DNA from 4 places in the Janthinobacterium sp. HH106 genome. Region 4 is predicted to be linked to each of the others. Evidence: predicted binding sites of a transcription regulator. Region 4 holds the regulator's gene; each other region holds the start of a gene.
What was found. Region 4 encodes FNR, which switches genes on or off when oxygen is low (the NO sensors DNR and NnrR bind a similar motif). Its sites were predicted from a motif close to TTGATNNNNATCAA; they were not measured.
Positions count from the first base shown of each region.

Region 1: JAB8_RS23905 (hemerythrin domain-containing protein) is a predicted target of FNR. The motif match lies at 2,636-2,649, and genes of this name have one in related genera.
Region 2: JAB8_RS18840 (universal stress protein) is a predicted target of FNR. The motif match lies at 2,510-2,523, and genes of this name have one in related genera.
Region 3: cqsA (alpha-hydroxyketone-type quorum-sensing autoinducer synthase) is a predicted target of FNR. The motif match lies at 3,097-3,110, and genes of this name have one in related genera.

Region 1 covers NZ_LRIC01000061.1:87,657-95,496, forward strand. Annotated here, with positions in the region: gene JAB8_RS23890 (tetratricopeptide repeat protein) at 1-345, shown strand, start outside; gene JAB8_RS23895 (AGE family epimerase/isomerase) at 414-1,628, shown strand; gene JAB8_RS23900 (carbohydrate kinase) at 1,625-2,557, shown strand; gene JAB8_RS23905 (hemerythrin domain-containing protein) at 2,821-3,273, shown strand; gene JAB8_RS23910 (diguanylate cyclase) at 3,667-5,307, shown strand; gene JAB8_RS23915 (LacI family DNA-binding transcriptional regulator) at 5,358-6,455, opposite strand; gene JAB8_RS23920 (glucokinase) at 6,439-7,840, opposite strand, start outside.
Region 2 covers NZ_LRIC01000048.1:281,560-289,399, forward strand. Annotated here, with positions in the region: gene JAB8_RS18830 (NADP-dependent malic enzyme) at 1-518, shown strand, start outside; gene JAB8_RS18835 (hypothetical protein) at 570-1,439, opposite strand; gene JAB8_RS18840 (universal stress protein) at 1,509-2,345, opposite strand; gene JAB8_RS18845 (class I SAM-dependent methyltransferase) at 2,757-3,572, shown strand; gene JAB8_RS18850 (hypothetical protein) at 3,579-4,079, opposite strand; gene JAB8_RS18855 (M56 family metallopeptidase) at 4,144-4,890, opposite strand; gene JAB8_RS18860 (GNAT family N-acetyltransferase) at 4,898-5,314, opposite strand; gene JAB8_RS18865 (Imm10 family immunity protein) at 5,462-5,854, shown strand; gene JAB8_RS29150 (hypothetical protein) at 6,103-6,687, shown strand.
Region 3 covers NZ_LRIC01000015.1:26,858-34,697, forward strand. Annotated here, with positions in the region: gene JAB8_RS07720 (FtsX-like permease family protein) at 1-684, shown strand, start outside; gene JAB8_RS07725 (response regulator) at 681-1,688, opposite strand; gene JAB8_RS07730 (HAMP domain-containing sensor histidine kinase) at 1,692-3,044, opposite strand; gene cqsA (alpha-hydroxyketone-type quorum-sensing autoinducer synthase) at 3,177-4,421, shown strand; gene JAB8_RS07740 (MarR family winged helix-turn-helix transcriptional regulator) at 4,428-4,895, opposite strand; gene JAB8_RS07745 (GIY-YIG nuclease family protein) at 4,953-5,300, opposite strand; gene JAB8_RS07750 (MFS transporter) at 5,313-6,581, opposite strand; gene JAB8_RS07755 (group II truncated hemoglobin) at 6,714-7,109, shown strand; gene rmuC (DNA recombination protein RmuC) at 7,114-7,840, shown strand, end outside.
Region 4 covers NZ_LRIC01000012.1:132,098-139,937, reverse strand. Annotated here, with positions in the region: gene ccoN (cytochrome-c oxidase, cbb3-type subunit I) at 1-899, shown strand, start outside; gene ccoO (cytochrome-c oxidase, cbb3-type subunit II) at 915-1,529, shown strand; gene JAB8_RS06700 (cbb3-type cytochrome c oxidase subunit 3) at 1,531-1,731, shown strand; gene ccoP (cytochrome-c oxidase, cbb3-type subunit III) at 1,724-2,644, shown strand; gene ccoG (cytochrome c oxidase accessory protein CcoG) at 2,649-4,031, shown strand; gene JAB8_RS06685 (FixH family protein) at 4,093-4,617, shown strand; gene fnr (fumarate/nitrate reduction transcriptional regulator Fnr) at 4,744-5,502, opposite strand; gene JAB8_RS06675 (response regulator) at 5,742-7,840, shown strand, end outside.

The DNA of each region.
Region 1 (7,840 bases), on a different contig from region 4:
GATCCGCCGGGCTTGAACAATGTGGCCTATTCGTATGAAGTGGGGCAGGGCGTGCCGCAGAGTGACGAGGCGGCGCTGGGCTGGTATGAAATGGCGGCCATCGCCAAGAGTCCCCCGGGCCAGACGGGCTTCGCGCGGCTGCTGGAGCAGGGCCGCGGCGGCCCTACCCGGCAAGGGCCGGCGCCCCAGCCCTTCGAGTTGTACCTGCTGGCGGCGAAGCAGGGCGACGCGGAAGCCATCGAACGGCTGGTCAAGGTGTACGATAAGGGCGAGCTGGGACAGGCGGCCGACCCGGCCAAGGCGGCGCTGTGGCGTGAAAAGCGCAAGTCAGCCACGCCCCCTTAAGTGGACGAGACGGGGCGGAAACGGCATGCTATCATCATTGTTATCGATAACAATATCATGAGAGACCCATGAATCCCGATTTTCGCTCCAGGGCCATGCTTGAAAAGCACATCCAGCACACGATGCATTTCTACCACCCGCGCGCGTTTGACCCGAGCGGCGGCTTTTATCACTTCTTCCTCGACGACGGCACCGTGTACGACGCTGCCACGCGTCACCTGGTCAGCAGCACGCGCTTCATCTTCAATTACGCCATGGCTTACCTCCATTTCGGCGGCGACGATTACCAGGCAGCGCTGCGCCATGGCGTGGCCTTCTTGCGCGACGTGCACCGCGATCCGGACACGGGCGGCTACGCCTGGCAACTGTCGTGGAAAGACGGCGTCAAGACGGTCGAAGACGGCGCCAACCACTGCTATGGCCTGGCCTTCGTGCTGCTCGCCTATGCGCATGCCTTGCAGGCCGGCGTGACGGAAGCGCGCGCCTACCTGGACGACACCTTCGAACTGATGGAGCAGCGCTTCTGGCTGCCCGAGCACGGCCTGTATGCGGACGTGGCCAGCGCCGACTGGGTCACGCTCGATGGCTACCGTGGCCAGAACGCGAACATGCATGCGTGCGAAGCCATGCTGGCCGCGTTCGAGGCGACGGGCGAAGCGAGATATCTGCACCGCGCCGAGACGCTGGCGCACAACATCACGGTGCGCCAGGCGGGCCTGGCCAACGGCATGATCTGGGAACACTACAAGAGCGACTGGGCTATCGACTGGGATTACAACCTGCACGACAAGAGCAATATCTTCCGTCCCTGGGGCTACCAGCCCGGCCACTTCACGGAATGGGCCAAGCTGCTGTTGATCATGGAGCGCCACGCCAGGTTCATGGCCGGACCATCGGAGTGGCTGCTGCCGCGCGCGCGCGAACTGTACGACACGGCGCTGGCCAAGGCCTGGGATGGCGCGCATGGCGGCATCCACTACGGTTTTGGCCCGCACGATGAAATCTGCGACGGCGACAAGTACTTCTGGGTGCAGGCGGAAAGCTTCGCCGCCGCCGCCGTGCTGGCCGCGCGCACGGGCGACGACGCCTACTGGCAAAGCTACGACAAGATATGGGACTACAGCTGGAAGCATTTCGTCGACCACGAACACGGCGCCTGGTACCGCATCCTGACGCCCGAAAACCAGAAAATCAGCAACGAGAAAAGCCCGGCCGGCAAGACCGATTACCACACCATGGGCGCCTGCTATGAAGTGCTGAACGTGCTCAAAGGTGCCGCATGAGCGCCGCCTTCCCGCTTGAATTTCCACAATTCGTGTCGGCCGGCGAAGCGCTGACGGACATGCTGCGCACGGGCCCGGACGCCTGGAGCAGCCAGGTGGGCGGCTCGACCTGGAACGTGGCGCGCGTGATGGCGCGCCTGGGCGTGCCCAGCGCCTTTGCGGGCGCCGTCAGCCTCGACGTCTTCGGCGATGCGCTGGCGCAAGCGACCGACGCGGCGGGCCTGGACATGCGCTTCTTGCAGCGCCGCGCGAAGTCGCCGCTGCTGGCCATCGTGCATGAACTGCATCCTCCCACGTATTACTTCATCGGCGACGACAGCGCCGACCTGCATTTCGACGCGCCGCAGCTGCCGGCCGGCTGGATGCAGGGCGCGCAATGGGTGCATTTCGGCGGCATCAGCCTGGCGCGCGAACCGCTGGCGGGCAAGCTGGTGGCGCTGGCGCAGGAGCTCAAGGCGGCCGGCGTGAAAATCAGCTATGACCCGAACTTCCGCATCATGATGGATGCGCGCTACGACGCCACCCTGCGCCGCATGACGGAGCTGGCCGACGTGATCAAGGTGTCCGATGAAGATCTGGCGGGCCTGTTCCGCCACGACGACATCGATGGCGCGTTTGCCGTGCTGCGCGGCTGGAATCCGCAGGCCACGTATTTGTATACGCGTGGCGCGCAAGGTGCGGCGCTGTACCGGGGCGAACAGACATGGCAGGCGGCCCCGCCCGCCATCGAGGTGGTCGACTCGGTGGGCGCGGGCGACGCCAGCATCGGCGGCTTGCTGTACAGCCTGATGTACCGGCCCGATGCGGACGGCGGCCAGCACTTGCGCTTTGCCGTCGCGGCCGGAGCAGGCGCCTGCCTGGCGGCCGGCGGCTCGCCGCCTTCGGTGGACCTGGTGGAATCGCTGGCGCAGCGCACGCAGCTGCGTTAAGTCGCATGGCGCGGTGCGCCGGCAGGCAGGCGCACCACGCATATTTTTTACGCAATGCAAAAATTTATCATGGTCAGCTTGATCTGCATCGAAACGCGTTGACCTTCCCGCCAGGCCTACCTTGACGTTGGCAATCCTCCTACATGCACGCCGCATGGCCCTGTCTAGAATGGGGACTTCATTGCACACCTGGAGAACACATCATGGCCACCCAATCCCATCAGGCAGCGTCCGTTTCCCAGCAAAATGCCGGTATGCAAGACATGGATGCGATCGAACTGCTGATGCAAGATCATCAGACGGTGAAGGACTTGTTCGAACAGTACGAGGGGCTCAGCGACAGGTCGCTCGCCAGCAAACGCAAGCTGGCGCTGAAAATCTGCGAGGAATTGAGCAAGCATGCGATGGCGGAAGAGGAAATCTTTTATCCGGCCGTGCGCGAGGCCAGCCGCCTGAATGAGGACCTGATCGACGAAGCCATCGTCGAACATGCCTCGGCCAAGGAATTGATCGCGCAAATCGTCGCCATGGCGCCCGGCGAAGACTTGTACGACGCCAAGGTCAAGGTCTTGTCCAGGCAGATCGAGCAGCACGTACAGGAAGAGGAGGGCGAGATTTTTCCGCGCGCGCGCGAGGCGCAACTCGATCTGCTGGCCATGGGCGGCCAGATCGCGGCGCGCAAGGCGGAAATGCAAGTGCCCGGGATGCAGCCCTGAGCCTGCCTGGCCGCGTGTGACTAGCGCGCTGGCCCTGTCGACGCCCGTTACATCAAGGTAAGCGCCATCAGAGGATGCGTGGCGGGCGCCTGCTGGCGGCAGGCGGTTCGCCGCCAGCGGTGCAAGTGGTGGAATCGTTGCTGGAGCGTACGATATGGCGATGATGTGGGGATGGCGTGTTTATTCAGCGGCGCCAGGGCGCCCTTTTTGCGAGAATAGGCGTAAGATTTGCTCTCTTGCCATGTCAAGAGCCTGTTCTGGGAGTGTATTCATCCGGAGATAGGTTCGAAGTCATGCGCTGACCGATATGCCGTGCTTCCCATTGCCATGCATGGCGCCACTTGGCCGGGTCCTTGCGCTTTACAGAGCACGGGCGCTGAGAAGGAAGTCCGCATGCATAAGATCTGGAAGTTTTTCAATCCCCGGAGCTTCAAATTCAAGATGACTGTGCTCGTGGGCGTACTGGTGCTGTGCGCAACGGGTTCTGTTGCGCTCACATCGCTGTCTGTCGCGCAAGGGCAGATGGTATCCGTCATCGGCAATCAGCAATATGCCTTGCTGACCAGTGCCGCGGCATATATCGACGAAGACTTGAATGCCAAGAAAGCGCTGCTCAAGGTGCTGGCGGAAGGGCTGCCTGCGGATGTGTATGAACATCCGCAGCGGATGCAGGCATTTATAGAAAATCATCCAACCCTGCGCGAGGAATTTTTTAATCTCGTCGCCTTTGATGCTACCGGGAAACTGATTGCCAGCATGAATGACCGGCGCGTGGCTGGCAAGCTCAATTTCGCTGCGCGCGAATATTTTATCGATACCGTGAAGCTCAGGGAAGGCGTGATATCGCGTCCATTCAAGAGCCAGCTGTCGGGCAAGCCCGTTGTGCTGGTAACCGAACCGATCTATGACAAAGCAGGAAAATTGCTGTATGTAATCGCTGGCGGTCTGAATTTGCAAAGCCCGACATTTTTTGGCCAGTGGGAGCAGCTCAAGCCGGGCAAGAGCGGTTATCTGTTCATGTTGACCGACGACGGCACGATACTCCACCATCCGGACCCGGCGCGCGTCCTGAAGCGGGTGCATGATGAAACGGGCGGCGCAACCCCTTCCACCTTGGCCGCATTGCGGGGATTCGACGGTTGGACGCAAGGTAAAACCAAGCTGGGCGTGCAGGCAATTATGACGTACAAGCATTTGCGCGCGGCAGATTGGATCATCGGCGCCGTCTATCCTGAAAGCGAGGCATTCACGCCGGTCACCGATATGTATGCCAAAGTCATCATTGCTTCGTCAGGCGTGGCCTTCCTGGCCAGTTGTGCCGGCTGGATCGCGGTGATGCTGCTCTTGCGTCCCTTGGGCGATCTGGGCCGGCATGTGGCGAGCATACGCTCAGGCAATGCCGATATTGCGGTGTTTGATATCGCCCGTAAAGACGAGTTTGGAAAGCTGAGCCGTGCATTCTATGCGCTGTCGCTGCAGAGGGAAGCGGCGGAAAACAACCTCGCCGCTCTGGCGCGTACTGACATGCTGACGGGCCTGCACAACAGGCGCATGTTTGACGAGGCGCTGGCCGCGGCATTGACGCGTGCGCGGCGCGCTGGCACGGGCCTGGCGCTGGCGTATCTGGATATCGACTATTTCAAAAAAATAAATGACACATATGGGCATGGTATCGGCGATCTGGTATTGATTGAATTTGCCAAACGGCTCAAAGCTTGCGTCCGGGCCTCCGACACGGTGGCCCGCCTTGCCGGCGACGAGTTTGTCATTATTTTTGAACAACTGACGGAGCAGTCCGAGCTTGCGGTACTGGGCAAGAAAATCGTGCAAGGGATGGCCGTGCACTTTGATTGCGGCGGTATCGGTCTGCATGTCACCACCAGTGTCGGCTTGGCGTTCTGCACCCGCGGCGATACGACGGCGGGGGCATTCTTGACGGCGGCCGATACGGCGCTCTACAAGGCAAAAAGCGCTGGCCGCAACGGTTATGCCGTCACTTCCATCGACAGCCCCGCCTTGACCGAGGCGTTGTAGGGCCGGGTGCGCCGGAATGGCGGGTGGTGGCATCGCCTGTTCCGGCAGCGTCAAGGCCTGCGCTGGCCCTGTGCCGTCAGCGGCGCATAGCTGCCCGACGATGCGCGCTCTACCAGGGTAAATTCCATCAAGTGATGCGTGGCGGGCGCCGTCTCCCCGGCGCGGCGCTGGCGTATCTCGTCGATGACGAGCTTGACGGCGGCGCGCGCCATGTCGGCGATGGGCTGGTGGATGGTGGTCAGCTCGGGCCAGACGGTGCTGGCGACGGGCGTGTCGTCGAAGCCGCACACGCTCAATTGCGCCGGCACCTGCAAGCCCATGCCGTGCGCCACGGCCAGGGTGGCGGCGGCCATGTCGTCATTGCTGGCGAAGATGGCGCTGGGGTGCGGTTCGTGCGCCAGCAGCCGGCGCGCCGCGTCCAGCCCCGAACGGTAGGTAAAATAGCCTTGCGCCACCCTGTGCGGCGGCACCTGCAAACCCGCTTCCCGCATGGCGTCCTCGAAGGCCTGGCGGCGCAGCAGGGCGGGCGTGTGCGCCGGATCGCCTTCGATGAAGCCGATGTCGCGGTGGCCCAGCGCGAGCAGATGGCGCGTCATGGCCAGCGCGCCTTCGTAGTCGTCGATGCGCACGGCCGAGACTCCGGGCGAGGGGCGTGCCGTGGCCACGGCGATGGCGGGAATGCCCATGGTATTGAGCTGCGCCAGCACTTCCGGTGAATCGCACAGGGGTGGCGGCACGAGGATGCCGTCCACGCCGGCCGCCACCAGGCAATCGATGCCGGCGCGCTGGCTGTCCAGGTCTTCGCAGCGTTCGAGCAGCAACTGGCCGCCGCCCTGGCGGCACTGGTCCATGGCGCCGACGAGAAATTCGCTGAGGAAGGCCGCGCTGGGGTTGCTGTACAGCAAGCCGATGCGCAAGGTGCCCGTGCGGGCGGCACGGGCCGCCAGGTTGGGCTGGTAGCGCAGGCTGGCGATGGCCGCCTCGACCTTGTCGCGCGTGGCCGCGCTGACGCTGGCGCGCCCGTTGATGACGCGCGATACCGTCATGGCCGATACGCCGGCCAGGCGCGCCACATCGTGCACGGTGGCGCCGCTGGCCGTGTCGGCGGCGGTGTGGGCGGCGTGCGCCGCCTTATTCGAGGTGGCCACCGAATTTCAGCTTGCCGCTGATGCGCATGCCGTGCAATTGACCTTCTTCCAGCTGGGCGGCGCTGGTGCGCTGCGCCGTGTCGCGCCGCGCCAGTCCCACCGACAGGATATCGAGCATCATCAGCTGCAGCAGGCGTACGATCATGGGCACGAAATTGAGATTGCCTTCCGGGTGGTTCAGGGTCAGCAGCACGTCGGCCAGCTTGGCCAGCGGCGAACCGCTGGCCGTGATCGCCAGCACGCGCGCGCCGCAGCCCTGCGCCACCTTGACGGTACGCAACAGGTCGGGCAGGGCGCCCGAGCGGGAAATGACCAGCGCCACGTCGCCCGGCTTGAGCATGGCGGCGCTCATTTCCTGCGCCTGCGGATCGGCAAAGAAGCTGCTGACGATGCCCAGGTTGAGCAGCTTGTGCTGCATGTCGTCGGCCACCACGCGGGCGCTGCCCACGGCCAGCAATTCCACGCGCTGCGCGCCGCGCAGCAGCTCGATGGCCGCTGTCAGCGCCTTCACGTCGAGCATGTCGCGCAGGGCCAGCGCGGCCGAGGCGTTATTGCCCAGCACCTTGCGCGCCAGTTCCGCGTCGGAGTCCGAAATCTCCACGTGGCAGTGGGCCACCGTGATGGCGCCCCCCGTCAGGCCGGACGCCAGCTTCAATTTGAAGTCGGCCAGGCCCTGCACGCCGATCGAGCGGCAAAAGCGCATCACGGTTGGCTGGCTCACGCCGACCCTCTGGGCGATTTCGGCGATCGGCAGGGTCAGCATGGCGTTCGGCTCTTTCAATACCCAGTCGGCCACTTTGCATTCCGATGGGCTCATGCGGCCGCGCGCCTGGCGCACGGATTCGAGCACGGGCGCGCCGGTATGGGCGCGCTTGAGCTTTTGCGCGAGGATGGCGGCGATGCCGAGAAAAGTCGGCAGTTCGGCCGTGATCAGAAACGTGGGGATCTGCGCCAGGTATTCGTTCAGGCGGCCCTTTTGCTCGAAGCGGGCGCGGAACTGCGACCGTTCGAACAGGGGGCCCAGGCGCGGCACGATGCCGCCGCCTATATAGATGCCGCCCAGCGCGCCCAGGGTCATGGCCACGTTGCCGGCGATGGAGCCGAGGATGGCGCAGAAGCAGTCGACCGCTTCCAGGCACACGTCGCATTCATTGTTGAGGGCGCGGCTGGTGATGTCGGCCGCCAGCAGCGGCGGCACGTCATGCCGGCCAGCCCGGTCGGACAGGGCGCGGTAGATCAGTTCCAGCCCCCGTCCGGAGGCGAGGCGCTCGGCCGAGACGTGCGACAGTTCGCGCCAGGCGAAGGACAGCACGTCCATCTCGCGCTGGTCGCAGGGGGCGAAGCTGACGTGGCCCCCTTCGCTGCCCAGCGCGATCCAGCGGTCT
Region 2 (7,840 bases), on a different contig from region 4:
CGGAACGCCAGCTGGTGATGGTCGACACGCACGTCAATGAAAACCCGGACGCCGAGCAGCTGGCCGAGATCACCATCATGGCCGCCGAAGAGATGACCCGTTTCGGCCTGTCGCCGCGCGCGGCCCTGCTGTCGCACTCGAACTTCGGTTCCAGCGACAGCGCCTCGGCGCAAAAGATGCGCGCCGCCCTGGCCATCGTCAAGGAACGTGCGCCGGACCTGGAAATCGACGGCGAAATGCACGGCGATACGGCCCTCGACAGCAAGCTGCGTCAAAAAATCATGCCGAATTCGGCACTGAAGAACGACGCCAACCTGCTCGTCATGCCGAACATCGAATCGGCCAACATCGCCTACAACCTGGTGAAGACGGCGGCCGGCAACGGCATCGCCGTGGGTCCGATCCTGCTCGGCTGCGCCAAGCCCGTGCACATTCTGACGCCATCGGCCACCGTGCGCCGCATCGTCAACATGACGGCCTTGTGCGTGGTCGACGCAGTGGCCCAGCGTAAGGTCTAAGCGTTAGCTGCACATGAAAAGCCGCCCCATCCGCAAGGAGGGGCGGCTTTTTTACGTCGGTGGGACGGGCAGGGCCGTGGCGGCCGGCTGGCGGCGCAGGTAATAGTGGCGGTACAGCATGATCTCGCCCCATACCAGCAGCAGCGCGACCAGCGCGAACAGGGCCAGCGTGATCTTGAGCGAGTTGAAATACGCGCCGGCCTGGCGCTTGATGGCGTCGACGAAAATCATCGGCACTGACTTGTCGAGTTTGCTGAAGTCGGCCTGGCGCGCCACGTCGGTGGTCAGGCGCACGGCCAGGTCGGTGCCCAGCGCGGCCAGCTCGCCCGTCGCCTGGCCACGGAAGTTGGCGCCCTTGAGCGCTTCGCCGAGCAGGCCGACCCTGGCGATCAGCTGTTCCTGCAGCACTTGCGTCAGCAGCACGCTGCCGCGGCGCAGGATGAATTCATTGATCCAGCGCGCCTTGCTGCGTTCCCAGTAGCTGCTGGACGTGGGCTGGTAATACATGCCTTGCACGTAGGGTTCGAGCAGGCTGCGCACGCTGATGGGCTGGCCCGGGGCGATCAGCTTGACCTGCTGCTCCAGGTAGATGCGCAGCGCCGGCATCTGCGCTTCGACCACCGGCTGCAGGTCGCGCTCGAGGGCCTGGTTGACCATGCGGTGTGCGCTGTGCACGGCGCCAAACCCGCCGCCGAGGAGCGGCAGCGCGAGCAGGATCAACACATAGCTGAGCTTGGCGGCCACATGCCAGGCGCGCGGACGGCGCACGAGCAGGCATTTTCTGGCCAGCTGGTAGCAGATGCCGAGCGCCAGCACAAAGCCGAGCATGCCATACAGCAGCATCGATGGCAGGGCGGTCCACAGCAGTTCGCTGCCGAACGGCGCCAGGTTGCTGCCCCAATTGATCATTTGTTGCTTCATCTACATTGCCTTGATATGGAAAATCAGGCAAGTATAGCCATTGTGCAACAGAACGTGGCGCGCAGGATCTCAGTGCGCCATCAGCACGGGCAAGGTCATCTGGCGCAGCACCGTTTCCGTCACGCCGCCCAGCAGGATTTCGCGGAAGCGGGCGTGGCCGTAGCCGCCCATGACCAGCAGGTCCGCATGCACTTCGGCCGTCATGGCCAGCAGCGCCGCGCCGACGTCGCCCGTGGTGACGGCGGGGCGCACCTCGACGGGCACGCCATGGCGGCTCAGGTAGGCGGCGATGTCGGCGCCCGGATGGCGGGCCGGCTGTGCGTGGCCGGCCGGCGGGTGCAGCAGGGCCAGCACCACCAGGCGCGCCGCGCGCAGCAGGGGCAGGGCGTGGCCGATGGCGCGCGTCGCTTCCATGCTGCCATCCCAGGCCACCACCACGGTGTTGTCCACTTGCGCGAATTGACCGCTGCGCGGCACGATCAGCACGGGACGGGCCGCGTTCAGCATGACGTAGGGCACCAGGTCGCTCATGGCGCCGGGCAGCGCTTCGCTGGCGTCGTGCTGGCTGAGCACCGTCAAGTCGCTGTAGCGGGCGCTGACGGCCAGGCCGCCATCCTCGTCGTCTTCGATCAGGCGCCGCTCGAGCGAAACGGCGCCGGCCTGGCGCGCCAGCGTTTCAAACTGGTCCAGCGCCTGCTCCGCCTGTCCGTGCAGGGCATTGATCTGCGCCGCCACGGCGCCGCCGCGCATGCCGCGGTTGTTTTCCAGGGTAAAGCGCGACACGCCCGTCATGGCGGCGCCGATCAGGTGCGCCTGGTGCGTGTGCGCCAGCCGCGCCGCGATGGCGATGCGCTGCGGCGCATGGCGCGACAGGTCGGCGTGGACGAGGATGGATTTGTAAGCCATGGTGTCATTCGCTAGTCAGGGTGGCAACAAGGCTAGAACGGCAACACGGGCAAGTCCAGCATTGCCGTGCCGGCGGGCGGTTTTCTTATGCGGGACTTGACGTGGGTCAAAAAAATATGGACGAGGGCCTTTCGCAAGGCGATAGCCAGGAGATTGCGAGCTGTTTGATGTGCATCAAAATGCGGGGTCCGCCACCAGCCATAATGGCATTGAACTCCTTGTCCTTCCAGTGGTCTGCATCGGCGCCGGCGCCATCTGTCCGGCACTTCTTTGTGTGACGCAACAACGCTGGCCGTGGCGGGAGTTCACTTCTCGGGCTTCCAGGCCTTCTCGTATTCTTTTCGGCCAGCACGCGCAGTGTGGCGCCTTGCCTGGAGTCATGCTACATTCGCGTCCTGTTTTTCTGAAAGGATGACGATGCCTTTAGGTAATAACGGTAACAACTTCTTGCAGCACAATCAGCAAGCCTGGGATGCCCAGGCTGCACGGAACAGCCCGTGGTCGCAACCCGTCGACAGCGCCACCATCGCCGCGGCCCGTGCCGGGCAGTGGCAAATCCATCTGACGCCCGGTCCCTTGCCGGCCGGCTGGCTGGGCGAGGTGCGCGGCAAGCGCATCCTGTGCCTGGCCGGTGCCGGCGGGCAGCAGGCGCCCGTGCTGGCTGCCGCCGGCGCGCACGTCACCGTCTTCGATCTGTCTGAACAGCAACTGGCGCAAGACCGCATGGTGGCCGAACGCGACGGCTTGCAACTGGCCACCGTCCAGGGCGATATGCGCGATCTGGCCTGCTTTGCCGACGCCAGCTTCGATGTCATCATCCACCCCGTGTCGAACCAGTACGTGCCCGATATCGCCCCCGTGTGGCGCGAATGCGCGCGCGTGCTGGCCGATGGCGGCGTGCTGCTGAGCAGTTTCTTTAACCCGGCCGTCTTCATCGGCGACCGCGATCCGCAATGGGCACAGCAGGGCTTGATACGGCCACGTTTCGTGCTGCCGTATTCGGATGTGGAGGATATGGATGCCGATGCGCTGGCGGCGCGCATGGAAAAGGGCGAGGCGCTGGTCTTCGGCCACGGCCTGGACAGCCAGATCGGCGGCCAGCTGGCGGCGGGCTTCGTGCTGGCCGGTTACCACGAGGAAATGCATCCCCACCCGCGCTTTGAAATTGAAAAATTCCTGCCCAGCTTTATTGCCACGCGGGCCGTCAGGCTGGCGCGCGCGCTATAGCGATCATTAGTTGTACGGCTGCAAGTCCAGCCAGACGGCGTACGACAGGCGCTTGCCGTTCCACAGGCCGCCGCCGCGGATGACGGCGTCGCACGAGGTCAGCTGGCCCACCAGATCCATGCGGCCCAGGTTGCGGCGCAGGCGCAGGGCGTCGTTGTGCGACAGGTAGCCCACCAGCAGGCCGTCGATGAAGACGGCGATGGCCTTGTCCTGGAACGGATTGGCATCGTCGCAGACGAGCAGGGCCAGGCATTTTTCTTCCGCGTTGCCGGGGCCGTGTTCGCCGGCCAGCTTGGCGATGGCGGGTTGGTACATCGCTTCGTTTTCCACTTCCGACGCAAAGCGCCCCTCGTCGCTCCAGTGGTGCGCCGGTGCGCCCGCAGGGATCGCCGGCACGTACTGGCGCACGGACACGAGCGGCTTGTGCAGCGGTTTGACGGGCGTGCGGCCGCTGAAGACGTAGTACAGCAGGGCGATGACGATCACGATGGCAAGCAGGTAAAGCATGGTATCTCTCTGATTTCTAAGGGGGAAGCCGGGATCGCGGGCATGCCGCGCGGCGTTGCCGCTACTATAGCAAGTTCGCCGCCCGGTCCCGGGTAAATCTGGCCATCAGATGACGCCGCCGGCGCAGCGCCAGCGGATCGTTCAGCACGATGGGCGAGGCGCCCGTCAAGCCCGAATAATACTGGCCGTGCCGGCGCAGGACGAAGGCATAGTCGTGCAGCGCGTGGCCGCGTGCCAGCATGCGCGCATCGCAATCGACCTCGATGGCAAAGCGCAGCCGGTGCAGCTGCCACCACAGGGGCACATTCCACGGCATGATCACGATCAAGCCGTAGGCCAGGGCCAGCAACTGCGGATCGCGCGCGGCCAGCCGGCATTGTGCATGCGCCAGCAGCAGCGCCTGTTGTTGGGGAGGAATCAGTTGCAGCCAGACGGGCATCACGATGCGCGGCCGCAGCAAGCCCGCCACGCAGGGGCCGATGCCGCCGCTCAAGTACACTGGCGTGCCCAGCAGCGATGTTTTCTGCCAGCGGCGCTGGTGCGACAGCAGCCAGATGCTGCGCAGCGCCAGCAGCAAGAGCATGCCGCTCGATAAGACAAACCAGCCCAGTTTCAGCTGCGCCTGCTCCGCCGGCATGGCCTTCAGCACGCCGGGCAGCCACGCAAGGGGCAAGATGACGGACGCGGCGATGGCCGCCAGCCACAGCCAGCGTGTCGTGCGCCCGCGCCGTTGCCGCGCGCGCTCGGCGCGCCAGGCGGCAGCGCTCAAGAGCAGCGCCAGCGCCATGCAGCACAGCAGCCAGACCGGCATCGGGCGCCTAGCGCTTCAGCGCCATGCCGACGGAGGCGGGCGCCGTATGCTTGAAACCGAACTGCGCATACAGGTCTTGCGCCTGGCCATCGGCGATCAGGCTGACGTACGCGCTTTCCGGCACGTCGCTGTCGATGAACTGGCGGATTTCGCGCATGATCAGCTTGCCCAAGCCCTTGCCCTGGTGGGCCGGCAGCACGGCGATATCGACGACCTGGTAAAAACAGCCGCCATCGCCGATGACCCTGCCCATGCCGACGACCTCGTCGCCATGCAGCACTTGCACGGCAAACAGGGAATTCGGCAAGCCCTTGGCCGCCGCCTCCGCAGTTTTCGCGCTCAGCCCGGCGGCGACGCGCAGCTGCTGATAGGTGGCGATGGAGGGAATGGCCAGGCGGGTGGTATAAGGTGATGCGGCGGTCAAGACGGTCTCCTGTGCAATATGGATGGAATGGCCATTATAGGCGGCGAGCGCGGCCGGGGGCGGCACGCTTTATTCGCCGCGCCCTATGTCGTGCGCGGCGCTTTTGCGCTATGGTGGCGTCATTCATTTATTTGTTGAAAGCATGCCATGTCCGCAGGATTTACCGCCACCGAGTTGTCCGTCATCCATGAAGACGACGCCCTGATCACCACCCTGGCCGCGCCAGCGGGCAAAGGCGAGCCCGTCTACCTGATGCTGCAGCGCGCCGATGAATACGACGAGCAGGACGTCGCTACGGGCATGGACGAACCGTATATTGAATATGGCGGCCAGGAATTTGCGTGGTATGGCCACATGCACGCCGTGATCCTGCATCCGAACCGCCTGTCCGTGCAGATGGATGCCGAGGCCGCCATGCAGATGGATGACGACGGCCAGATCGACGTGCGTTTCAACTTGACGCCCGAGCGCTACGCCCAGCTGCAGCAGGCGCTGCGCACCACGTTCGAGGGCTGCGATTACTATCGCGAAGAACGTTGATCTGCGCGGACGGCGCACGAGCGGATCAAGGTTCAGGAGGATCATCACGAGCAATAACATAGGCATTCGCGTGATCCATAACGGTAAAGAAATTTACGCAGTAGCAGAACCCTCACGCTTATGCGCACGGCATTCGAGGTAAGCCGAAAGAAAGGTTTTTCTTGCCGTATATCAATCATGTCAACCAGTCCACATGGAAATTCGTTATTCCTCAAGGAAATATTTGATTCAGTTTTTAAGGGATGTCTATGCGTAAAATACTTGTCTTGCTTCTTCTCGGAACGATTCTCGGCGGCTGTGCTGGGCAGCGTGTTTCTTCTGATGATCCGATAAACAGAGCGCTGAAGCTTTGTGGACTTGGTATGGATACCAAGTCTGCCGACGTATACAAGGCTGCCGTGGATTTTGCAAACAAAAAAGGCTCTGTCTCATTTGGTAGCGAGGTGTCTGAAGCAGTGGATACGCAGATTGGTATTCTGTTAAAGCAAACGGATTTGAAGTCTGACACTGGGCGTAAGGATGTTGTGGACGAAATCCAAAGGACCCGCCAGTGTGTCATTAGCCAAGTTGAGCTAGCAAGACCTCTCAAGAAGGCTGAGCTGCTTGAGCTATGTCGGGTTGATGTCCAAAGAAAGATTTCTCCACCGGGAAACACATCCTATGGCACGCTTCGCAACTGGAATCAAGCATCAGGTAGTTTCAGTGATTCAGAGATTGTGACGATGACTGGATTATTTGATACTCGCGGAAGCTCATCGTTCTGGCTAAGGGCGCAATGCGATCTTCAGGGAGGTACGTTCAATGAGGCAGTGATTCAGCATAGCAATAACTAGCGACAGAGTCAGAGCGATGCGTACGTCACTTCTAGTGGGGAGTAACGGCCCAAGAGGCTATTTCGTGTCCTTTTAGTTTCTTTTATCATGGATTTGATTCCTGCAAATTTCTCGGCTTTCTCGGAACTCCATTCCGTATCTCATTCGAGTAATTTTCGCAGTACTGCATCATTTGCTTTCTGGCCGGTAGGGGCCCAGTGCGGTTGCAGGCCCGCCAGTTGGGATCGATGACTGCATGTGTCAGTTAGTGCTCGATGAGGTCGAGGTGCTCACCCAACACTTCATCGAGGTTGGCTTGCGCCATCGCCATTTCCCGTGGGGGGGGGCTCCGCGCTCTAGAAAGAAGTACTGGGTCATATCGCTAAATTCAATAATGTATGCGATTTGTAAAGCGACGGGCAGCCAATAAAAAACCCGCAGCATCTGGCGATGGGCGGGTTTGATCAGGTGCAACTAAAGTGTTCTGTGGGGGAGCCGGAATCGAAAACCGCTCTGTTAACTCAGCCAATATCCAAAAATACCATCATAAATACCATCATTGGAGAAAAAGTTCTTCGTTACCATTCCACTTGGAGCGGTTGCTGGTGACTTCAGACAAATAGTCTAGTACAAAAAACGTCAAATGCTAGTACTCGCGTTGAAGTTTTTTTGACTTTGTATTTTCGTCCCTGCAAGCATCGGCAGTGAGGGAATACCTTCTTGAAAAGCATGGCCGAAACTACTGCGTTTTTTTGAGGTGGCTGCTTCTGTATTGCGGTGTCCGCTTACGCCCCAAACCGGACATAATCCTCAGTGGGTCGAAGTAACGGCTAATCGGCTAGCACACTCCTGGCCGGCTCCAAAATATAGGCTTCAAAATCATCAAACGCTTCGTTTGAAAGGAAGTACGCATTAAGACACTCTTCGCCGGATTGCACATACTCATCCCAAGGACGTCGTGTTTTGGGTGCGCCATAGACTAGGGCAGAGCACAGTCCAACAAACTCCCACCCAATGCAAGAGTAAGCCAACTTAACCGCGTCGTTATATGCAGCGACTGCGTCTTTCTCATATCCAAATAACGAGCCGATTTTTGCATACGAAATGAACGGCAATGTTTTTAGCCCTTGGTTCATTGTGTTGATCTGTCGTTCTGGTTCCTCGTACTGCCTAT
Region 3 (7,840 bases), on a different contig from region 4:
ATCGCCAAGACATTGAAGCTGAAGCTGGGCGACAAGTTGCGCTTCGACATTGCCGGTCAGAGCGTCGAAGCGGCCATTACCAGCTTGCGCAAGCTGGAATGGGGCTCGATGCGCGTCAATTTCTTTGTCATCATCAATCCGGCCGCCATGGCGGACACGCCGCAGACGTGGATCACGGCCTTCCACCTGCCGCCGGCGCAGGCGGACCTGGGCAACGCCCTGCTGCGCGACTATCCGAATTTGACGGTGGTCGACGTGGGCGGCGTGCTGAAACAAATCCAGGGCGTGCTGGACCAGGTGGTGACGGCCGTCGAATTCCTGTTTGCCTTCACTTTGTCCTCGGGCTTGCTGGTGCTGTATGCGGCCCTGATGGGCTCGCAGGACGAGCGCACGCGCGAAGCGGGCCTGCTGCGCGCCCTGGGCGCCACGCGGCGCCAGCTGGCGCAGGCGCAGCTGATCGAGTTTTCCCTCGTCGGCGCGCTGGCCGGCCTGCTGGCCGCATCGGGCGCGGCGGCCATGGGCTGGGCGCTGGCGACGTACCAGTTCAAGTTCGCCTGGAGCTTCGCGCCGGGCGTGTGGGCCTTTGGCCTGCTGGCCGGCGCCCTGTGCGCGATCGCCGGCGGCTGGCTGGGTTTGCGCAATGTCTTGAAACATCCGCCGCTGCAGACCTTAAGGGAAGGCTAAACAATGACGCCGTCGCCCGCGCCTGCGCGCAGAAATTGCGCGTAGGACATCACCGGCTGCCCCAGCTGGTGCGCCGGCACGTCGAACAGGGCCCAGAAATACGTCACGCCGCCCAGGCAGATGGTGGGCGCGGCGCAGTAGCGAAACCAGTTCTCGCCTATCTGCGCCGCGTACATGCCGTCGCTGTTGGCGTCGGAAAAGTAGGGAATCACGCGCATTTCCAGCAGGGCCTGCAGCAATGAATCGGGCGCGTCGCTGTCGCGCGCCATTTCATACTGCGTGTGCAGGCTGCGTTCCGTCTCGATGATCATCAGCTTGGCGTGGCCGTCGCGCGTGAAGAACAGGATGCCGCTGGGATTGGGGAAAATATAAAACTCGACGAAGCCGTGGCGCTGGCACAGCTCGTGCACGACGGCGGCCAGCGCCTCATCTTGCAGGAAACTGTAGTCGTGCAGCATCAGCAGATCGCGCACGGTTTCCGATTGCTGCAGGAAGAATTCGCGCTGCAGGGCAACGATTTCCTGTTCCAGAATGTCGAGCGCATCGTCGTCGCTCTTCTTGATGTAGCGGTCGATCAAGCCCCGGTTGAAGGCCGTCACGGCCACCTTTTCATCGGCCGCGCCCGTAAATAGAATCTTCTTGCACGGCAAGTCGCGCACGGCCTGGCAGAATTCCAGGCCATTCATCTGCGGCATCGAATAATCGACCACCAGCACGGACGGCACGGCAAAGCGCTGCGCCTGGCCGCTGATGCGCCAGATGCGTTCGATGTCGAGCGCCACGTTGCACTGGTCGGGCGGCAGGTTTTGCGTGTCGAAATTGACGTGCAGCGGCGTCTCGCCCGGCTGCGTACTCTGGCGCAGCCAGTGCAGCGCGCTGCTCGTGTCGTGGAAAGTCTTGCGCGCCAGGCTGGGATCGAGCTGGAACGCCAGGCTTTTCAGGAAGGAATCGCTGTCGTCGATCAATACGGTCAGGGTTGGATGGGTGTAGACGGGCAGTTGCATGCGTCACCTCGCGCGGTGGATGGATGGAAAACGGTTGTGCGTGGGCACGGGCAGGGGCTGGGGAAATTCCAGCACGAAGATGGCGTAGGCACCTTCGCGCGCGACGCAGCGAATGCGCGCCTGCCAGGCTTGCATGATTTGCCGGCACAGGGCCAGGCCGATGCCGCTGCCGTTATGCGAGGGATAAGAATAGAAGCGGTCGAAGATCAGCGGCAAGCGGCTGGCCGCGATGCCGCAGCCCGTATCGATGAACAGCAGGCGCGGCACGGGATGGGCGCCATCGATGATGATGCGTACTCTTCCCTTGCCTGCGCGGTGGATGCTTTTCAAGGCATTGCGCAGCAGATTCAGCAGGATCACCACGCACAGCTCGGACTGGCCGGGAAACGTGAAATCGGCGCGCACGTCGACCTTGACGATGTCGCGCTGGGCCGTGCTGGTAAATGGGTAGCGGCGCAGCACGGCCGTCACGCTGTCCTGCATGGCCACCGCCTCGTTCGCTTCGAGCTTGCGGTTGACGGCGCTGGCGCTGAGCAGGAACAGATCGATCATGTGGTGCATATGGCGCACTTCGAACTGGATGCGCGCCAGCGCTTCCCGGCTGGCCTCGTCCGGCGGCTGCCCTTGCAGGTTTTGCCGCAGCCCGCGCTGCAGCCCGCGCACGTTTGCCTCGACGCTGACGAGAGGCGTGCGCAATTCGTGCGCCACGCTGCCCAGGCCGGCCGCCAGCCCGGCCAGTTTCTCCTGCGCGCCCACGTTGCGGCCCACCTTGACGACGGACAGCACGGCAATCGTGAACCAGTGCACGGGCAATTGCTGCAAGACGTCGCGGCTGAGCAGGAAGGCGGGATCGCCGGCCACGGCAAACGCCAGGCAAGCCAGCAGGGTGCCGCTCAGGTAGGCCAGCACGGCGATGCGCGTATCGAAGTGAAACAGCACGACCAGCGCCACCAGCAGCGAATGCGCCCACATGCTCGAGGCGTGGTTCATCAGGAACATATATGTAAAGAAAAACGGCAGTTCGAAGGTCAGCCCCAGGAACAGGTAGACGCTGAACCAGGTATTGCTGAAGCGGCCGGGCCACAGCGCGGGCAGGAACAGCAGGGCGGAGATGGTGCGCAGCAGCGGCGATTCGTATTCTTGCGGAAAGAAATAATGCCACAGCGCGTAGTACATGGGCATGCCCAGCGCACCGATGAGCGCCAGGGTGCGCACCTGAGCGCGCCGCACCGGCGTGTGTTCGATGGCGTCGTGGAAATGCAGGAAAGGCTGGAGCAGCTTGCCTTGCCACCGTTTTCCGGAAGGGGACTGCGCATGCATCATGATCAGAGGGGCGTGTTCGTTGAGGCGTGTCAATGCAACATGATCGGCGGGTTCCCTCTGTATCAGCACAATATCGGCACAACTGTTGAGCTGTATCAAACGCTTGCCGGATGACTCGCGCATGTTGGATGCGGTAGTTCCCACCGCAACCAATCAGGAGTTCCTATGATAAACGCTATTTCCCCTCTGCCGTCCCGCGCCATCCATGCCGAGCAAAGGATGCCCGCCTTCGTGCGCGCGCGCATGGATGAGCACTATGTCGAGCGCATCGAGAAGCTGCTCGGCGGCGAGCACTTGCATGAATGGCAAGCCGTGCCGGCCAGTGCAATCATGCTGGCAGGCAATGATTACCTGAACATCGCCGGCGAGGCGGCGCTGCTGGCGGCCCAGGCGCGCGTCTTGCAGGGCGGCGGCGCCATGCTGATGTCGTCCGTGTTCCTGCAGGAAGGCAGCCGCCAGCACCGGCTGGAACACAAGCTGGCGGATTTTCTCGGCAGCGAGGCGTGCGTGCTGGCGCAGTCGGGCTGGGCCGCCAACGTGGGCTTGCTGCAAAGCCTGGCCGGACCCGGCATCCCCGTGTACCTGGACATGCAGGCGCATGCGTCGTTGTGGGAAGGCGTGCAATCGGCGCAAGCCGTGCCCGTCGCCTTCCTGCACAACGATGGCGCCCACCTGCAGCGCCAGCTCGACAAGCATGGCCCCGGCATCATCATCGTCGATGCTCTGTACAGCACCAACGGCAGCGTGGCGCCGCTGCTGGACATGGTGGAAATTGCCGAACGCAGCGGCAGCATGCTGATCGTCGACGAGTCGCACTCGCTGGGCACGCACGGCCCGCAGGGCGCGGGGCTGGTGGCGGAGCTGGGCCTGGCCGAGCGCGTGCATTTCCGCACGGCGTCGCTGGCCAAGGCGTTCGCGGGCCGGGCGGGGCTGATTACCTGTTCGGCCCGTTTCAAGGGCTATTTTTTGTCCGCCTCGCGGCCCGCCATCTTCAGTTCCTGCCTGCTCGAACACGAGCTGGCGTGGTTCGATGCGGCGCTCGACTTCATCCGCGCCGCCGATGGCCGCCGCGCCGCGCTGCACCGCCACAGCGTGCAGCTGCGCCAGGGGTTGACGGATCTCGGCTACAACGTCAGCGACGGCACCGAGCAGATCATCGCGCTGGAAGCGGGCAGCGAACCCGATACCTTGATCCTGCGCAAGGCGCTGGAACGGCACGGCATCTACGGCGCCGTCTTTTGCGCGCCGGCCACGCCGAAGAACCGTTCGCTGGTGCGCCTGACCCTGAATGCGGGCTTGCGCGAGGACGAGTGCGCAAGAGTGCTGGCCGCCTGCGCCGCCATCCGCGACGAGACGGGCATGGCGCGCTGGCCCTCGACGCGGCGCCTGCGCAAGCTGGCGCTAGTGTAGCGCGCGTCAGCCGTTGGCGGGCTGGTTGCCGGCGATCGTGCCCAGCAGCATGGACAGGGGCGCCAGCTGGTCCGCGCTGGCATTGCCCAGCAATTCCTGTCCCAGCGCCTGCGCCGTCGTATTCGCGTGCGCCAGCAATGCCAGTCCCGCCTCGGTAATGGCGGCGTAGCCGACGCGCGCATCGCGTGCATCGGCCTGGCGCGCCACCAAGCCGATTTTTTCCAGCGGCATCAGCGAGCGCGTGATGCCGGATGCCGTCAGCGCCAGGCGCTCGGCCAGGTCGATGCGGCGCAGGCGTCCGCCGGGCGCCCGCTGCAAGTGGTACAGCAATTGGTAATCGCTGAAGCTCAGGCCGTGCAGATTGCCCAGGATGCTGTCGAAGCGGCGCACGATGAGCGCCTGGGCGCGCGCCAGGCGCAGGCAAAAGTCCAGCGCGCCGCCGCCGTCCGGCATCGGGAGAGTGTGTTCGGTCATGACATCCTTTTCATTTGCTGCGCAGTGCGTGAGTGCGCAAGTGTAAAGCATGGCCGCTCAATAGCGTGCCTGTCCCTGTTCCAGCAGCTGCGCCTGGTGCAGCGCCAGCAGGGCGTCCAGTTCGGCATCCGCATCGAAGGCGGGATCGGCGGATTGATCGACGGTGTCGATGATGTCGAAGCGGAAAGCCGCCGCACCGTCGCGCCGCCAGTCCGCCTGCAGGCGGGCGTTGCGGTGCTTGCCCAGGTTCAGTTCGAAGCGGTGGCGGTTCAGCGCGCCGGGCGCGTTGCGGCTGCGTTCGAGCAGGGTGCATCCGCTGGGCAGGTGGCGCAGCGCGATGATGCCCAGCGCGGGCGCTTGTTGCCGGTAAGCTGCTTTCAAGGCTGCTTGCTGTGTTTTATCCATGTTGTGATTTCCTTAAGCTTGGGTGACGTAATCGGTGCTTGCGATGTGGGCAATATCCGTGAACAGGGCGGCGGCGATGGCGGCGGCCAGCAGCAGAGCGCCGCCGGCGCAGAACAGCTCGCCCACGCTCACGTGGCGCAGCAGCGCACCCGTGGCCGCCGCCGACAGGGGCGCCAGTCCCAGGAAGATGCCCATGAACACAGCCATCGCCCGGCCCAGCATGGCGGGCGCCACGCGCCGCTGTATCCACGTAAAGATGGCCACCTGCACATAGCCGCCCAGCACTCCCGTGACGGCCAGCAGGGCCGCGCCGTGCCAGGCCGCGCCGATTTGTCCCAGCGCCATCAACAGGCAAGCCACGACGGCGTCGGCGGCCAGCAGGGTGGCGCCGAAATGGCGGCGCAGCCAGGCGCCGCCCAGGCTGGACGCCAGCATGCCGGCCAGGGTGCCGGCGCCGTGCGCGCCCATCAGCATGCCCAGCGCCGCGGCGCCGTGCAGGCGCTCGTTGGCCAGCACGGGCAAGGCGACTTGCAGCGGACCCATGACGAAGAATGCCACCACGGCCCAGTAGGCATAACAGCTGCGCAGGGGCAAGTCGCGCCACACCATGGCCAGGCCCGCCGCCATGTCGCGCCACATGCCTTGCGGCGCCGCAGCCGCAGCCAGGGGCCGCAGCTTGACTTGGCGCAAGGTCCACGCGGAAAACACAAACGTCAGCGCATCGATGGCAAAGGCGGCGGCCAGCGCCGCCATGGAGGTGTGCTGCCCGTTACCGTGGGCACCCAGCACGAGCGCCGCCAGTAACGGACCGGCCAGCAAGGACAACTGGCGCACACCCATCTGCAAGCCATTGGCTTTCTGCAACGTAGGTGCAGGCACGGCTTGCGGCAGGATGGCCGTGCCGGCCGGAATGCCGAAGGCGGACGCGACGCCGAGCGCCAGCGCGGCCGCATACGCGAGCGCCAGGCTGGCCAGGTCCAGCACCAGCAGTCCCGCCAGTGCCAGCAGGATGGCGGCGTTCGCATATTTGCTCAGCAGCAGCACGCGCCGGGGCGAATAACGGTCGGCGATGGTGCCGCCCAGCAAGATGAGCACGGCGCGCGGCGCGCCCATCAGGGCCACGGCGATGCCGAGGCTGAGGCTATCGCCCGTCAGGCTCAGCACCAGCCAGGGCAGGGCCAGCATGCTGAACTGGTCGCCCAGCATGGAGATGAGTCCGCCGCCCAGCAGCCAGCGGAAGTTGGTATTGCGCAGCAAATCAGTGTCGGTGGCGGTTGGCATATTCGTCTTGTCCCTGTTTTAAAATTGCATAGTAGTTGATAAAAGCTTGAGTAGTCAAGCATATTGCCATTTATTGTGGCAGGGAGCGCTGGCGCTGCATGGAGCGCCGATGCTTGCGCTATCATGGCGGCCATGACTGATACCACTGCCCCCACCCTGTACGAGACCATCGGCGGCGCCCCCGTGCTGCGTGAAATGGTCGACCGTTTTTATGACTTGATGGAACTCGAACCCGAGTTCGCCGGCATCCGCGTCATGCATCCGCCCTCGACGGACGGCTCGCGCGACAAGCTGTATTTCTTCCTCACGGGCTGGATGGGCGGACCGGATTTGTATATCGAGAAATTCGGCCACCCGCGCCTGCGCGCCCGTCACTTGCCGTATGCCATCGGCACCAGTGAGCGCGACCAGTGGCTGCGCGCCATGGCCTGGGCCATGGAAGACACGGGCATCGAAGAATCCTTGCGCGTGCGCCTGATGGAATCGTTCTATCAGACGGCCGACTGGATGCGCAACAAAGCTGACTGATCCCATGAGCCCAATCGAGTTCTACAGCCTGCTGGGCGCCGCCATCGCCGCCATCGTCCTGTTGCTCTTGTTGCTGCTGCGCCCCCGTGGCGCGGCCGGCGATGGCGCCACCACCCTGGCGCTGGTGCAGCAGCACCAGCAGCAAAGCCTGGAACGCATCGACCGGGTCGAGCGCGAAGTGCGGCTGCAGCTGCAGGCATCGGCGCAAGCCACGCGGCAAGACCTGGCCGCCGGCCTGGCGCAATTCCAGGCGGCGACCCTGCAGCAGCTCGACAGCTTGCGCACTCAGATGCAGGCGCAGGGGAAAGTCGGGCGCGAAGAGCAGGCGCAAAGCCTGGCGCGCTTCGCCGAGAGCACCAATCAGACCCTGGCCCAGCTGACGGAATCGAATGCGCAGCGCATGCTGGAAGTGCGCGCCACCCTGGAGAACAAGATCCGCGACTTGCAGGCCGACAATGGCGCGCGGCTGGAAGAGATGCGCAAGACGGTCGACGAGAAACTGCACGCCACGCTGGAAACGCGCCTTTCCGCCTCGTTCCAGCAAGTGTCGGAGCGGCTGGAAAAAGTCCACCAGGGGCTCGGCGAGATGCAGCAGCTGGCGCTGGGCGTGGGCGATTTGAAGCGGGTGCTCACCAACGTCAAGACGCGCGGCACCTGGGGCGAAGTGCAGCTGGAAATGCTGCTGGAGCAGGTACTCACTGTCGACCAGTACGCGAAGAACGTGGAAACGT
Region 4 (7,840 bases):
GCGCCGTCATGCCAGCCTCGTTCACCAAGTCGTATTCCGCGTATGCGGGCGTGCAGGACGCCATGATCCAGTGGTGGTACGGCCATAACGCGGTGGGCTTCATCCTGACCGCCGGCTACCTGGGCATGGTCTACTACTTCATCCCGAAACAGGCCGAGCGCCCCGTGTACTCGTACCGTCTGTCGATCGTCCACTTCTGGGCGCTGATCTTCACCTACATGTGGGCGGGCCCGCATCACCTGCACTACACGGCATTGCCTGACTGGACGCAATCGATCGGCATGGTCTTCTCGCTGGTCCTGCTGGCACCAAGCTGGGGCGGCATGATCAACGGCATCATGACCCTGTCGGGCGCCTGGCACAAGCTGCGCACCGATCCGATCCTGAAATTCATGATCGTCTCGCTGTCGTTCTACGGCATCGCCACCTTCGAAGGTCCGATGATGTCGATCAAGACCATCAACTCGCTGTCGCACTACACCGACTGGACCGTTGCCCACGTGCATGCGGGCGCCCTGGGCTGGGTGGGCTTCATCACCATGGGTTCGATCTACTACCTGCTGCCGCGCCTGGCGGGCCGCACGCAGATGCACAGCACGCGCCTGGTCGACGTGCACTTCTGGGTGGCCACCATCGGCATCGTGCTGTACATCGCCGCGATGTGGATCGCCGGCGTGATGCAGGGCCTGATGTGGCGCGCGGTCAATCCGGACGGCACCCTGACCTACACCTTTGTCGAGAGCGTGAAAGCAACGTATCCGTACTACGTGGTGCGCGTGGCCGGCGGCCTGCTGTACCTGTCGGGTATGTGCATCATGGGCTACAACACCTGGATGACTCTGCGCGGCAGCAAACTCCCCGTCGCCCGCATTCCGGAACTGAACGCGGCGCACGCCTGATAGGAGCGAAAGCAAATGAAATTTTCACATGCATGGATTGAGAAAAACCCCTGGCTGCTGATCGCCCTGGTCACGGTGGTGATCAGCATCGGCGGCGCCGTCGAGATCGTCCCCCTGTTCTTCCAGAAGAGCACGACGGAGCCCGTCGCCGGCCTGAAGCCGTATTCGCCGCTGCGCCTGGCGGGCCGCGACATCTACGTGCGCGAAGGCTGCTACAACTGCCACTCGCAGATGGTGCGTCCGCTGCGCGCGGAAACGGAACGCTATGGCCACTATTCGGTCGCCGGCGAGTTCGTCTACGACCGTCCGTTCCAGTGGGGTTCCAAGCGCACGGGGCCGGACCTGGCCCGCGTGGGCGCCCGCTACAGCGACGAATGGCACCGCACGCACTTGAACAACCCGCGCGACGTGGTGCCCGAGTCGAACATGCCGGCCTACCCATGGCTGGCGAAGACCAAGCTGGTGCCTGACGACATCATGCCGAAGATGCGCGCCCTGAAACGCCTGGGCCAGCCGTACAGCGACGAAGAGATCGCCGCCGGCCCCGCGCAGCTGCAGGACAAGACGGAAGAAGACGCCCTGGTCGCCTATCTGCAAGGCCTCGGTACATTAATCAAAACAAGGAATTAGCATGGCAATCGAAAACCTGTTTGACAGCGCCAGCAGCGTCATGACGGTGGTTTCCTTTATGACATTCGTGGGCATCCTGTGGTGGACGTTCAGCCGCAGCAATGGCGACTTCGACGCGGCGGCACGCCTGCCGTTCGCCGACGAGGCGCTCGACTATCCGGCCGATGCCGCGCCGGCACAAGGGGAGCGCAACCATGGCTGACTTTACCAATGGCTTCTGGAATATCTACATCGTCGTGCTGTCCCTGCTGGGCATCATCGGCTGCGGCGTGCTGCTGTACTCGCAGTCGAAAGTGAAAGTGGCCGCCGGCGCCCCCGCCGACGGCACCACGGGCCACGTGTGGGACGAGGACTTGAAGGAACTCAATACGCCGATGCCGCGCTGGTGGATGTGGCTGTTCTACATCACCATCGTCTTCGCGCTGGCCTACCTGTTCCTGTACCCGGGCCTGGGCACCTACGCCGGCAGCCTGGGCTGGAAATCGACGGGCCAGTACGAGGAAGAGCTGAAGAAGGCGGAAGCCGACTACGGCCCCCTGTTCAACAAGTACCTGAGCCAGGACTTGAAGACGGTGGCCGCCGATCCGCAGGCGCAAGCGATCGGCCAGCGTCTGTTCCTGACCTACTGCGCGCAGTGCCACGGTTCGGATGCCCGCGGCAACAAGGGCTTCCCCAACCTGACGGACAAGGACTGGCTGTATGGCGGTGATCCCGACATCATCAAGACCACCATCATGCACGGCCGCAATGGGCAGATGCCGCCGATGGGCGCCGCGCTCGGTTCCGAAAAAGATGTCGAGAACGTGGCCCATTACGTGCTGAGTCTGTCCGGTTCCACGTCGGACCCCGTCAAGTCCGTGCTGGGCAAGGCCAAGTTCGGCGCCTGCATGGCCTGTCACGGCGCCGATGCGAAGGGCAACCAGATGCTCGGCGCGCCTAACCTGACGGACAAGATCTGGCTGTACGGCGGCAGCGCCGATACCATCATGGAAACCGTGCGCAAGGGTCGCAACAACACCATGCCGGCCTTCAGCGACTTCCTCGGCGAATCCAAGGTACACGTGCTGTCGGCGTATGTCTGGAGCCTGTCGAATCCCCAGACGCCCGTGAAATGATGTAATGGAACCTCAAGTCATCAAGATGTATGCGGCCCGCGAGCAAATCTACCCTCGCGAGGCCAAAGGACGCTACGCTACCTGGCGATGGGTATGCGTATGGCTTACCCAGCTCGCGTTCTACGGCTTGCCGTGGTTGACCTGGAATGGCAGGCAAGCCCTGCTGTTCGATTTGACCACGCGCAAGTTCTACATTTTCGGCGTCGTGCTGTGGCCCCAGGATTTCATCTATCTGGCGGCCCTGCTGATCATCTGTGCGTATTTGTTATTCCTCGTCACGGCCATTGCCGGGCGGGTGTGGTGCGGGTTTTCTTGCCCGCAAACGGTATACACGGAAATCTTCCTGTGGGTCGAACGCCGCATCGAGGGCACGCGCAGCGCGCGCATGGCCCTCGACAAGCAGGGCCCCTCCGTGCGCAAGGCGTTCAAGAAGACGGCCAAGCACCTGGTATGGGGCGCCATCGCCCTGTGGACGGGCTTTACCTTTGTCGGCTACTTCACGCCGATCAAGGAACTGGCGCGCGAGGTGACCACCCTCAATTTCGGTCCCTGGGAATGGTTCTGGGTCTTGTTCTACAGCCTGGCAACCTACGGCAACGCGGGCTGGCTGCGCGAGCAGGTGTGCAAATACATGTGCCCCTACGCGCGCTTCCAGAGCGCCATGTTCGACCAGGACACCCTGATCATCACCTACGATGCCAAGCGCGGCGAACCACGCGGCGCCATGAGCAAGAAGGCCGGCAACAACGACAAGCTGGGCGACTGCATCGATTGCACCCTGTGCGTGCAGGTGTGTCCGACCGGTATCGATATCCGCAACGGCCTGCAGTATGAATGCATCGGCTGCGCCGCCTGCGTCGATGCCTGCAATACCGTGATGGACAAGGTCGAGCGGCCGCGTGGCCTGATACGCTACAGCACCGACCATGCGATGGAAAACAACTTCAATTCGAAGCAGATCCGCCAGCGCGCCATGCGCCCGCGCGTGCTGATCTACACGTCCATCCTGGCCCTGATCATCATCGCCGTGTGTACGTCGCTGGCCCTGCGCACGCCCCTGAAAATGGACGTGATCCGCGACCGCGGTTCGATGGGACGCGAGGTGGAAGACGGCATGATCGAAAACGTCTATCGTCTGCAGATCATGAACACCTCGGAGCAAAGCCAGCATTTCAAAATCAGCGCATCCGGCTTGCCGGGCCTGACCTTGCTGACGCGCGACGAAGTGACCTTGCAGCCGACGGAAACGCTGGGCTGGCCGATCCGCCTGCGCGTGCCGCACGGCGTCGGCGAGAAGGGCTCGAACAAGATTGCGATCGAATTGCACTCGCTGGACGACCCGTCGCTGCACGTGCGCGAAAGCGCGGTGTTCATCGTGCCGCGCTAATGCAGGAAGGCCGGTCCCCGCATGGGGGCTGGCCGTATACCAGAAACACAGGAGAAATACCATGTCCGACAGTCTGAAACTGCAACCTCCCGTTGCCCCCTGGTACAAGCATCGCTGGCCATGGCTGCTGATGATCGGTCCCGGCCTGTCCGTGGTCGTCGGCAGCTTCATGGGCTATATCGCGTTTACGCAGCCCGATGCGCTGGTGGTGGGCGACTATTACAAGCAGGGCAAGGCGATCAACCAGGATTTGAAGCGCGACACGATCGCCAGCGACCTGGCCATGGATACGACCCTGTCGTATGACGTCGCTGCAGCGCGCCTGAGCGGCTCCGTGCACAGCTTCGGCAAGGCGTACCAGGGGCCTTTGCAGCTGCACCTGGCGCATGCGACCCTGCCGGAAAAGGATATCAAGCTGCTGGTGCAGCCCGATGCGGCCGGCAATTTTTCCGTGGCGCTGCCGATGCTCGAGCGCAGCCGCTGGCAAGTGCTGGTGGAAAACGACAAACGCGAGTGGCGCCTGTCCGGCATCTGGACCTGGCCCGTGCAACGCAGCATCGCGCTGCACGCGGATGAAGAGCTATAACGTACAGCGCCGGGAAAAAACCGTAGCGAGCGGCAGTGATTTGTGGCTGAGAAGCACAGCTGTGCTATAGCACAGCGAGCATCGCAGGCCGCAAAGCACGACGCGCAGCAGGTTTTGACGGTGCTGTTACTTGCAGACGTCGGTGCCGGCTGTAATAGCTTTTAACTTGGCCGGCTGCAAGATCTCGATCTCGCGGTTGGAAACGCGCAGCCAGCCTTCCTTCTTGAATTTCGACAATAAACGGCTGACGCTTTCGATGGTCAGGCCCAGGTAGTTGCCGATTTCCTCGCGCGACATGCGCAACTGAAATTTGCTGGCCGAATAGCCGCGCGCTTCATAGCGCGACGCCAGGTTGACGATAAAGGCGGCAAAACGCTGCGTCGCCTGCATGTTGCCCAGCAACAGCATGACACTTTGCTCGCGCGTGATTTCCTGGCTCATCATGCGGTGGAAATGGCGCAGCAGGGTCGGCATATTGCCCAGCAATTGTTCCAGGCTGGAAAACGGGATTTCACACACTTCACTGTCTTCCAGCGCCACCGCATTACAGTGGTGACGGTCGGCGCTGATGGCGTCCATGCCCAGCAGTTCGCCCGCCATCTGGAAACCCGTCACCTGCTCTTCGCCGCCCGGATTGATCTGGTAGGTCTTGAAGTGGCCCAGACGGATCGCATACAGGTTCTGGAACGAGTCGCCGATGCGGAACAGCGAAGCGCCGCGCACGATCTTGCGGCGGCGGCCGATGATCTGGTCCAGTCTGTCCATGTCGCCCACGTCGAGGCCCATCGGCAGACACAATTGATGCATGCTGCAGGTCGAGCATCGCGCACGCAACGCTTCCACGGTCACTGTGGGCGAGGTTGGAGTGAGTAGCGCTTCAGTCATGTCGGTACCTTTTAGAAAATGCAACAACAAGTTTACTGCATACAGGGTTGCCGTGTGCCAATTTCACCGCAATTTCGCTGAATAAACGACGTTCCGACTTTAATTATATGGCAACATCGTCAAAAGCCCATGCGGAGAGGGCAATTTGCGTGGCGGCGCTTGCCAAGCTGGGGTATTGATAGGAAAATTCCTGACAGCATTATCTGCCGCCTGTGCCGCCCGGTACTGAAAAGGAAATCATGAAGCCTCTCGGCATCAAAGCAAAAGTCGCGCTGGCCACCAGCCTGACCTCGATCGCCATGATCGCGCTGGTCACCATGATCCAGGTGCAGCACATGCGCGACGATTTCACCAAGGTACTGTTGAGCCAGCAGTCGTCCCTGATCAGCCGCACCGCCGCCGAGCTCGACGACAAGCTGGGCATGCTGCTGCAGATCGTCACCCTGACGGCCCGGCAGCAGCCGCCGGAACTGATCGCCCAGCCCGCCCAATTGCGCGAATACTATTCGCGCCGCTCGATGCTGGTGCTGTTCGACGACGTGCTGGTGCTCGACGCGCACGGCGCCGTCGTGGCCGACATGCCGGAAGTGGCGGGGCGCGCCGGCATCAACGTCGCCGAGCGCGAGTATTTCCAGACCGTGCTGCGCACGCGCCAGCCCATGATCACCGAGCCGATGCTGGGCAAATCGAGCGGCATGCCCATCGTGCAGATGGTCGCGCCCGTGCTGGGCGCCGATGGCCAGGTGGCCGGCGTGGTGATCGGCGTGCTGCGCCTGTACAAGGATAACCTGCTGGGGAGGTTGCGCTCAGAAAAGATCGGCAAGAGCGGCTATTACTTCGTCCTCACGCGCGGCGCCGTGCCGCGCTATGTGCTGCATCCCGACACCAGCCGTTTGCTGCAGCCGCGCCTGCCGAACGCCAACCTGACGACCACCCGGCTGCTGAAGGACGATGGCGAAGGCACCATGGTCAGCACCAACAGCCGCGGCATCACGGCCGTCAACAGCTTCAAGCGCCTGAAATCCGTAAATTGGCTGCTGGCCGCCTCGCTGCCCCTCGACGACGCCTTCGAACCGTTCGACGGCGTGCTGTACCGGTTGGTGCTGTGGAGCATCCTCGCCTCGCTGCTGGCCGCAGCCGTGCTGGGCTGGGTCACCGTGCGCCTGCTCTCGCCGCTGGTGCGCCTGCGCGACACCCTGCAGGCGCTGCGCACCAGCGGCAGCCGTTTCACTCCCGTGCCCGTGCAGCAGCGCGACGAGATCGGCGAGCTGACGGAAGCGTTCAACGGCCTGATGAGCGAGCGCGACCGCTTGCAGCAGGAGCTCGAATCGCGCGCGGCGGAGCTGGAACAGGAGCGCGACCGGGCCGAGGCGGCCAACCGCGCGAAGAGCGATTTCGTGGCCAACATGAGCCATGAAATCCGCACGCCCCTCAATGCCGTGCTGGGCATGGTGTATTTGCTGGGCAATACCAAGCTCGATACGGAACAGCGCAAGTATCTGACCATGGTGCGCGTGGCGGGCCAGTCGCTGCTGGGCATCCTCAACGACGTGCTCGATTATTCGAAGATCGAGGCGCGCCGCATGGAATTGTCGCCCGTCGAATTCGACCTCGACGAAGTCATGAACACGCTGGCCACGACGATGACGATGAATGCGGGCGAAAAGGAGCTGGAACTGGCGATTGCCGTCGAGCCCGACGTGCCGCGCCGCCTCATGGGCGACGCCCAGCGCCTGCAGCAGATTCTCGTCAACCTGGCCGGCAATGCGATCAAGTTCACCGAGAGCGGCGAAGTGGTGGTGGCCGTCAGCCTGGCCGAGAAGGACAACGGCCGTGCCTGGCTGCGCTTCGAAGTGCGCGACACGGGCATCGGCATGACGGAACTGCAGCAACAGCAGCTGTTTGCCGCGTTTTCGCAGGGCGACCAAAGCATCACGCGGCGCTTCGGCGGCACGGGCCTGGGCCTGGCCATCAGCAAGCAGCTGATCCACATGATGGGCGGCGACATCGCCGTCGCCAGCAGCGAAGGCAAGGGCAGCCGCTTCTGGTTCAGCGTGCCGTTCGAGATGCTGGCGCAGCCGGCCGAAACGCGGCGCACGCCCACCCTGGGCCAGCTGCGCCTGCTGGTGGCCGACGACAACCGCACCACGCGCGAACTGATCGTCAAGCTGATCGAGGCGTGGGGCTGGCTGGCCGACGAAGTGGACTCCGGCTTTGCCGCTATCGAACTGTACCGCGAGCGCCTGGCGCAGCAGCAGCCGTACGACGTGGTGCTGGCCGACTGGCACATGCCCGTGATGGACGGCCTGGCCACGGCCAAGGCCATCCGCCAGGCAGC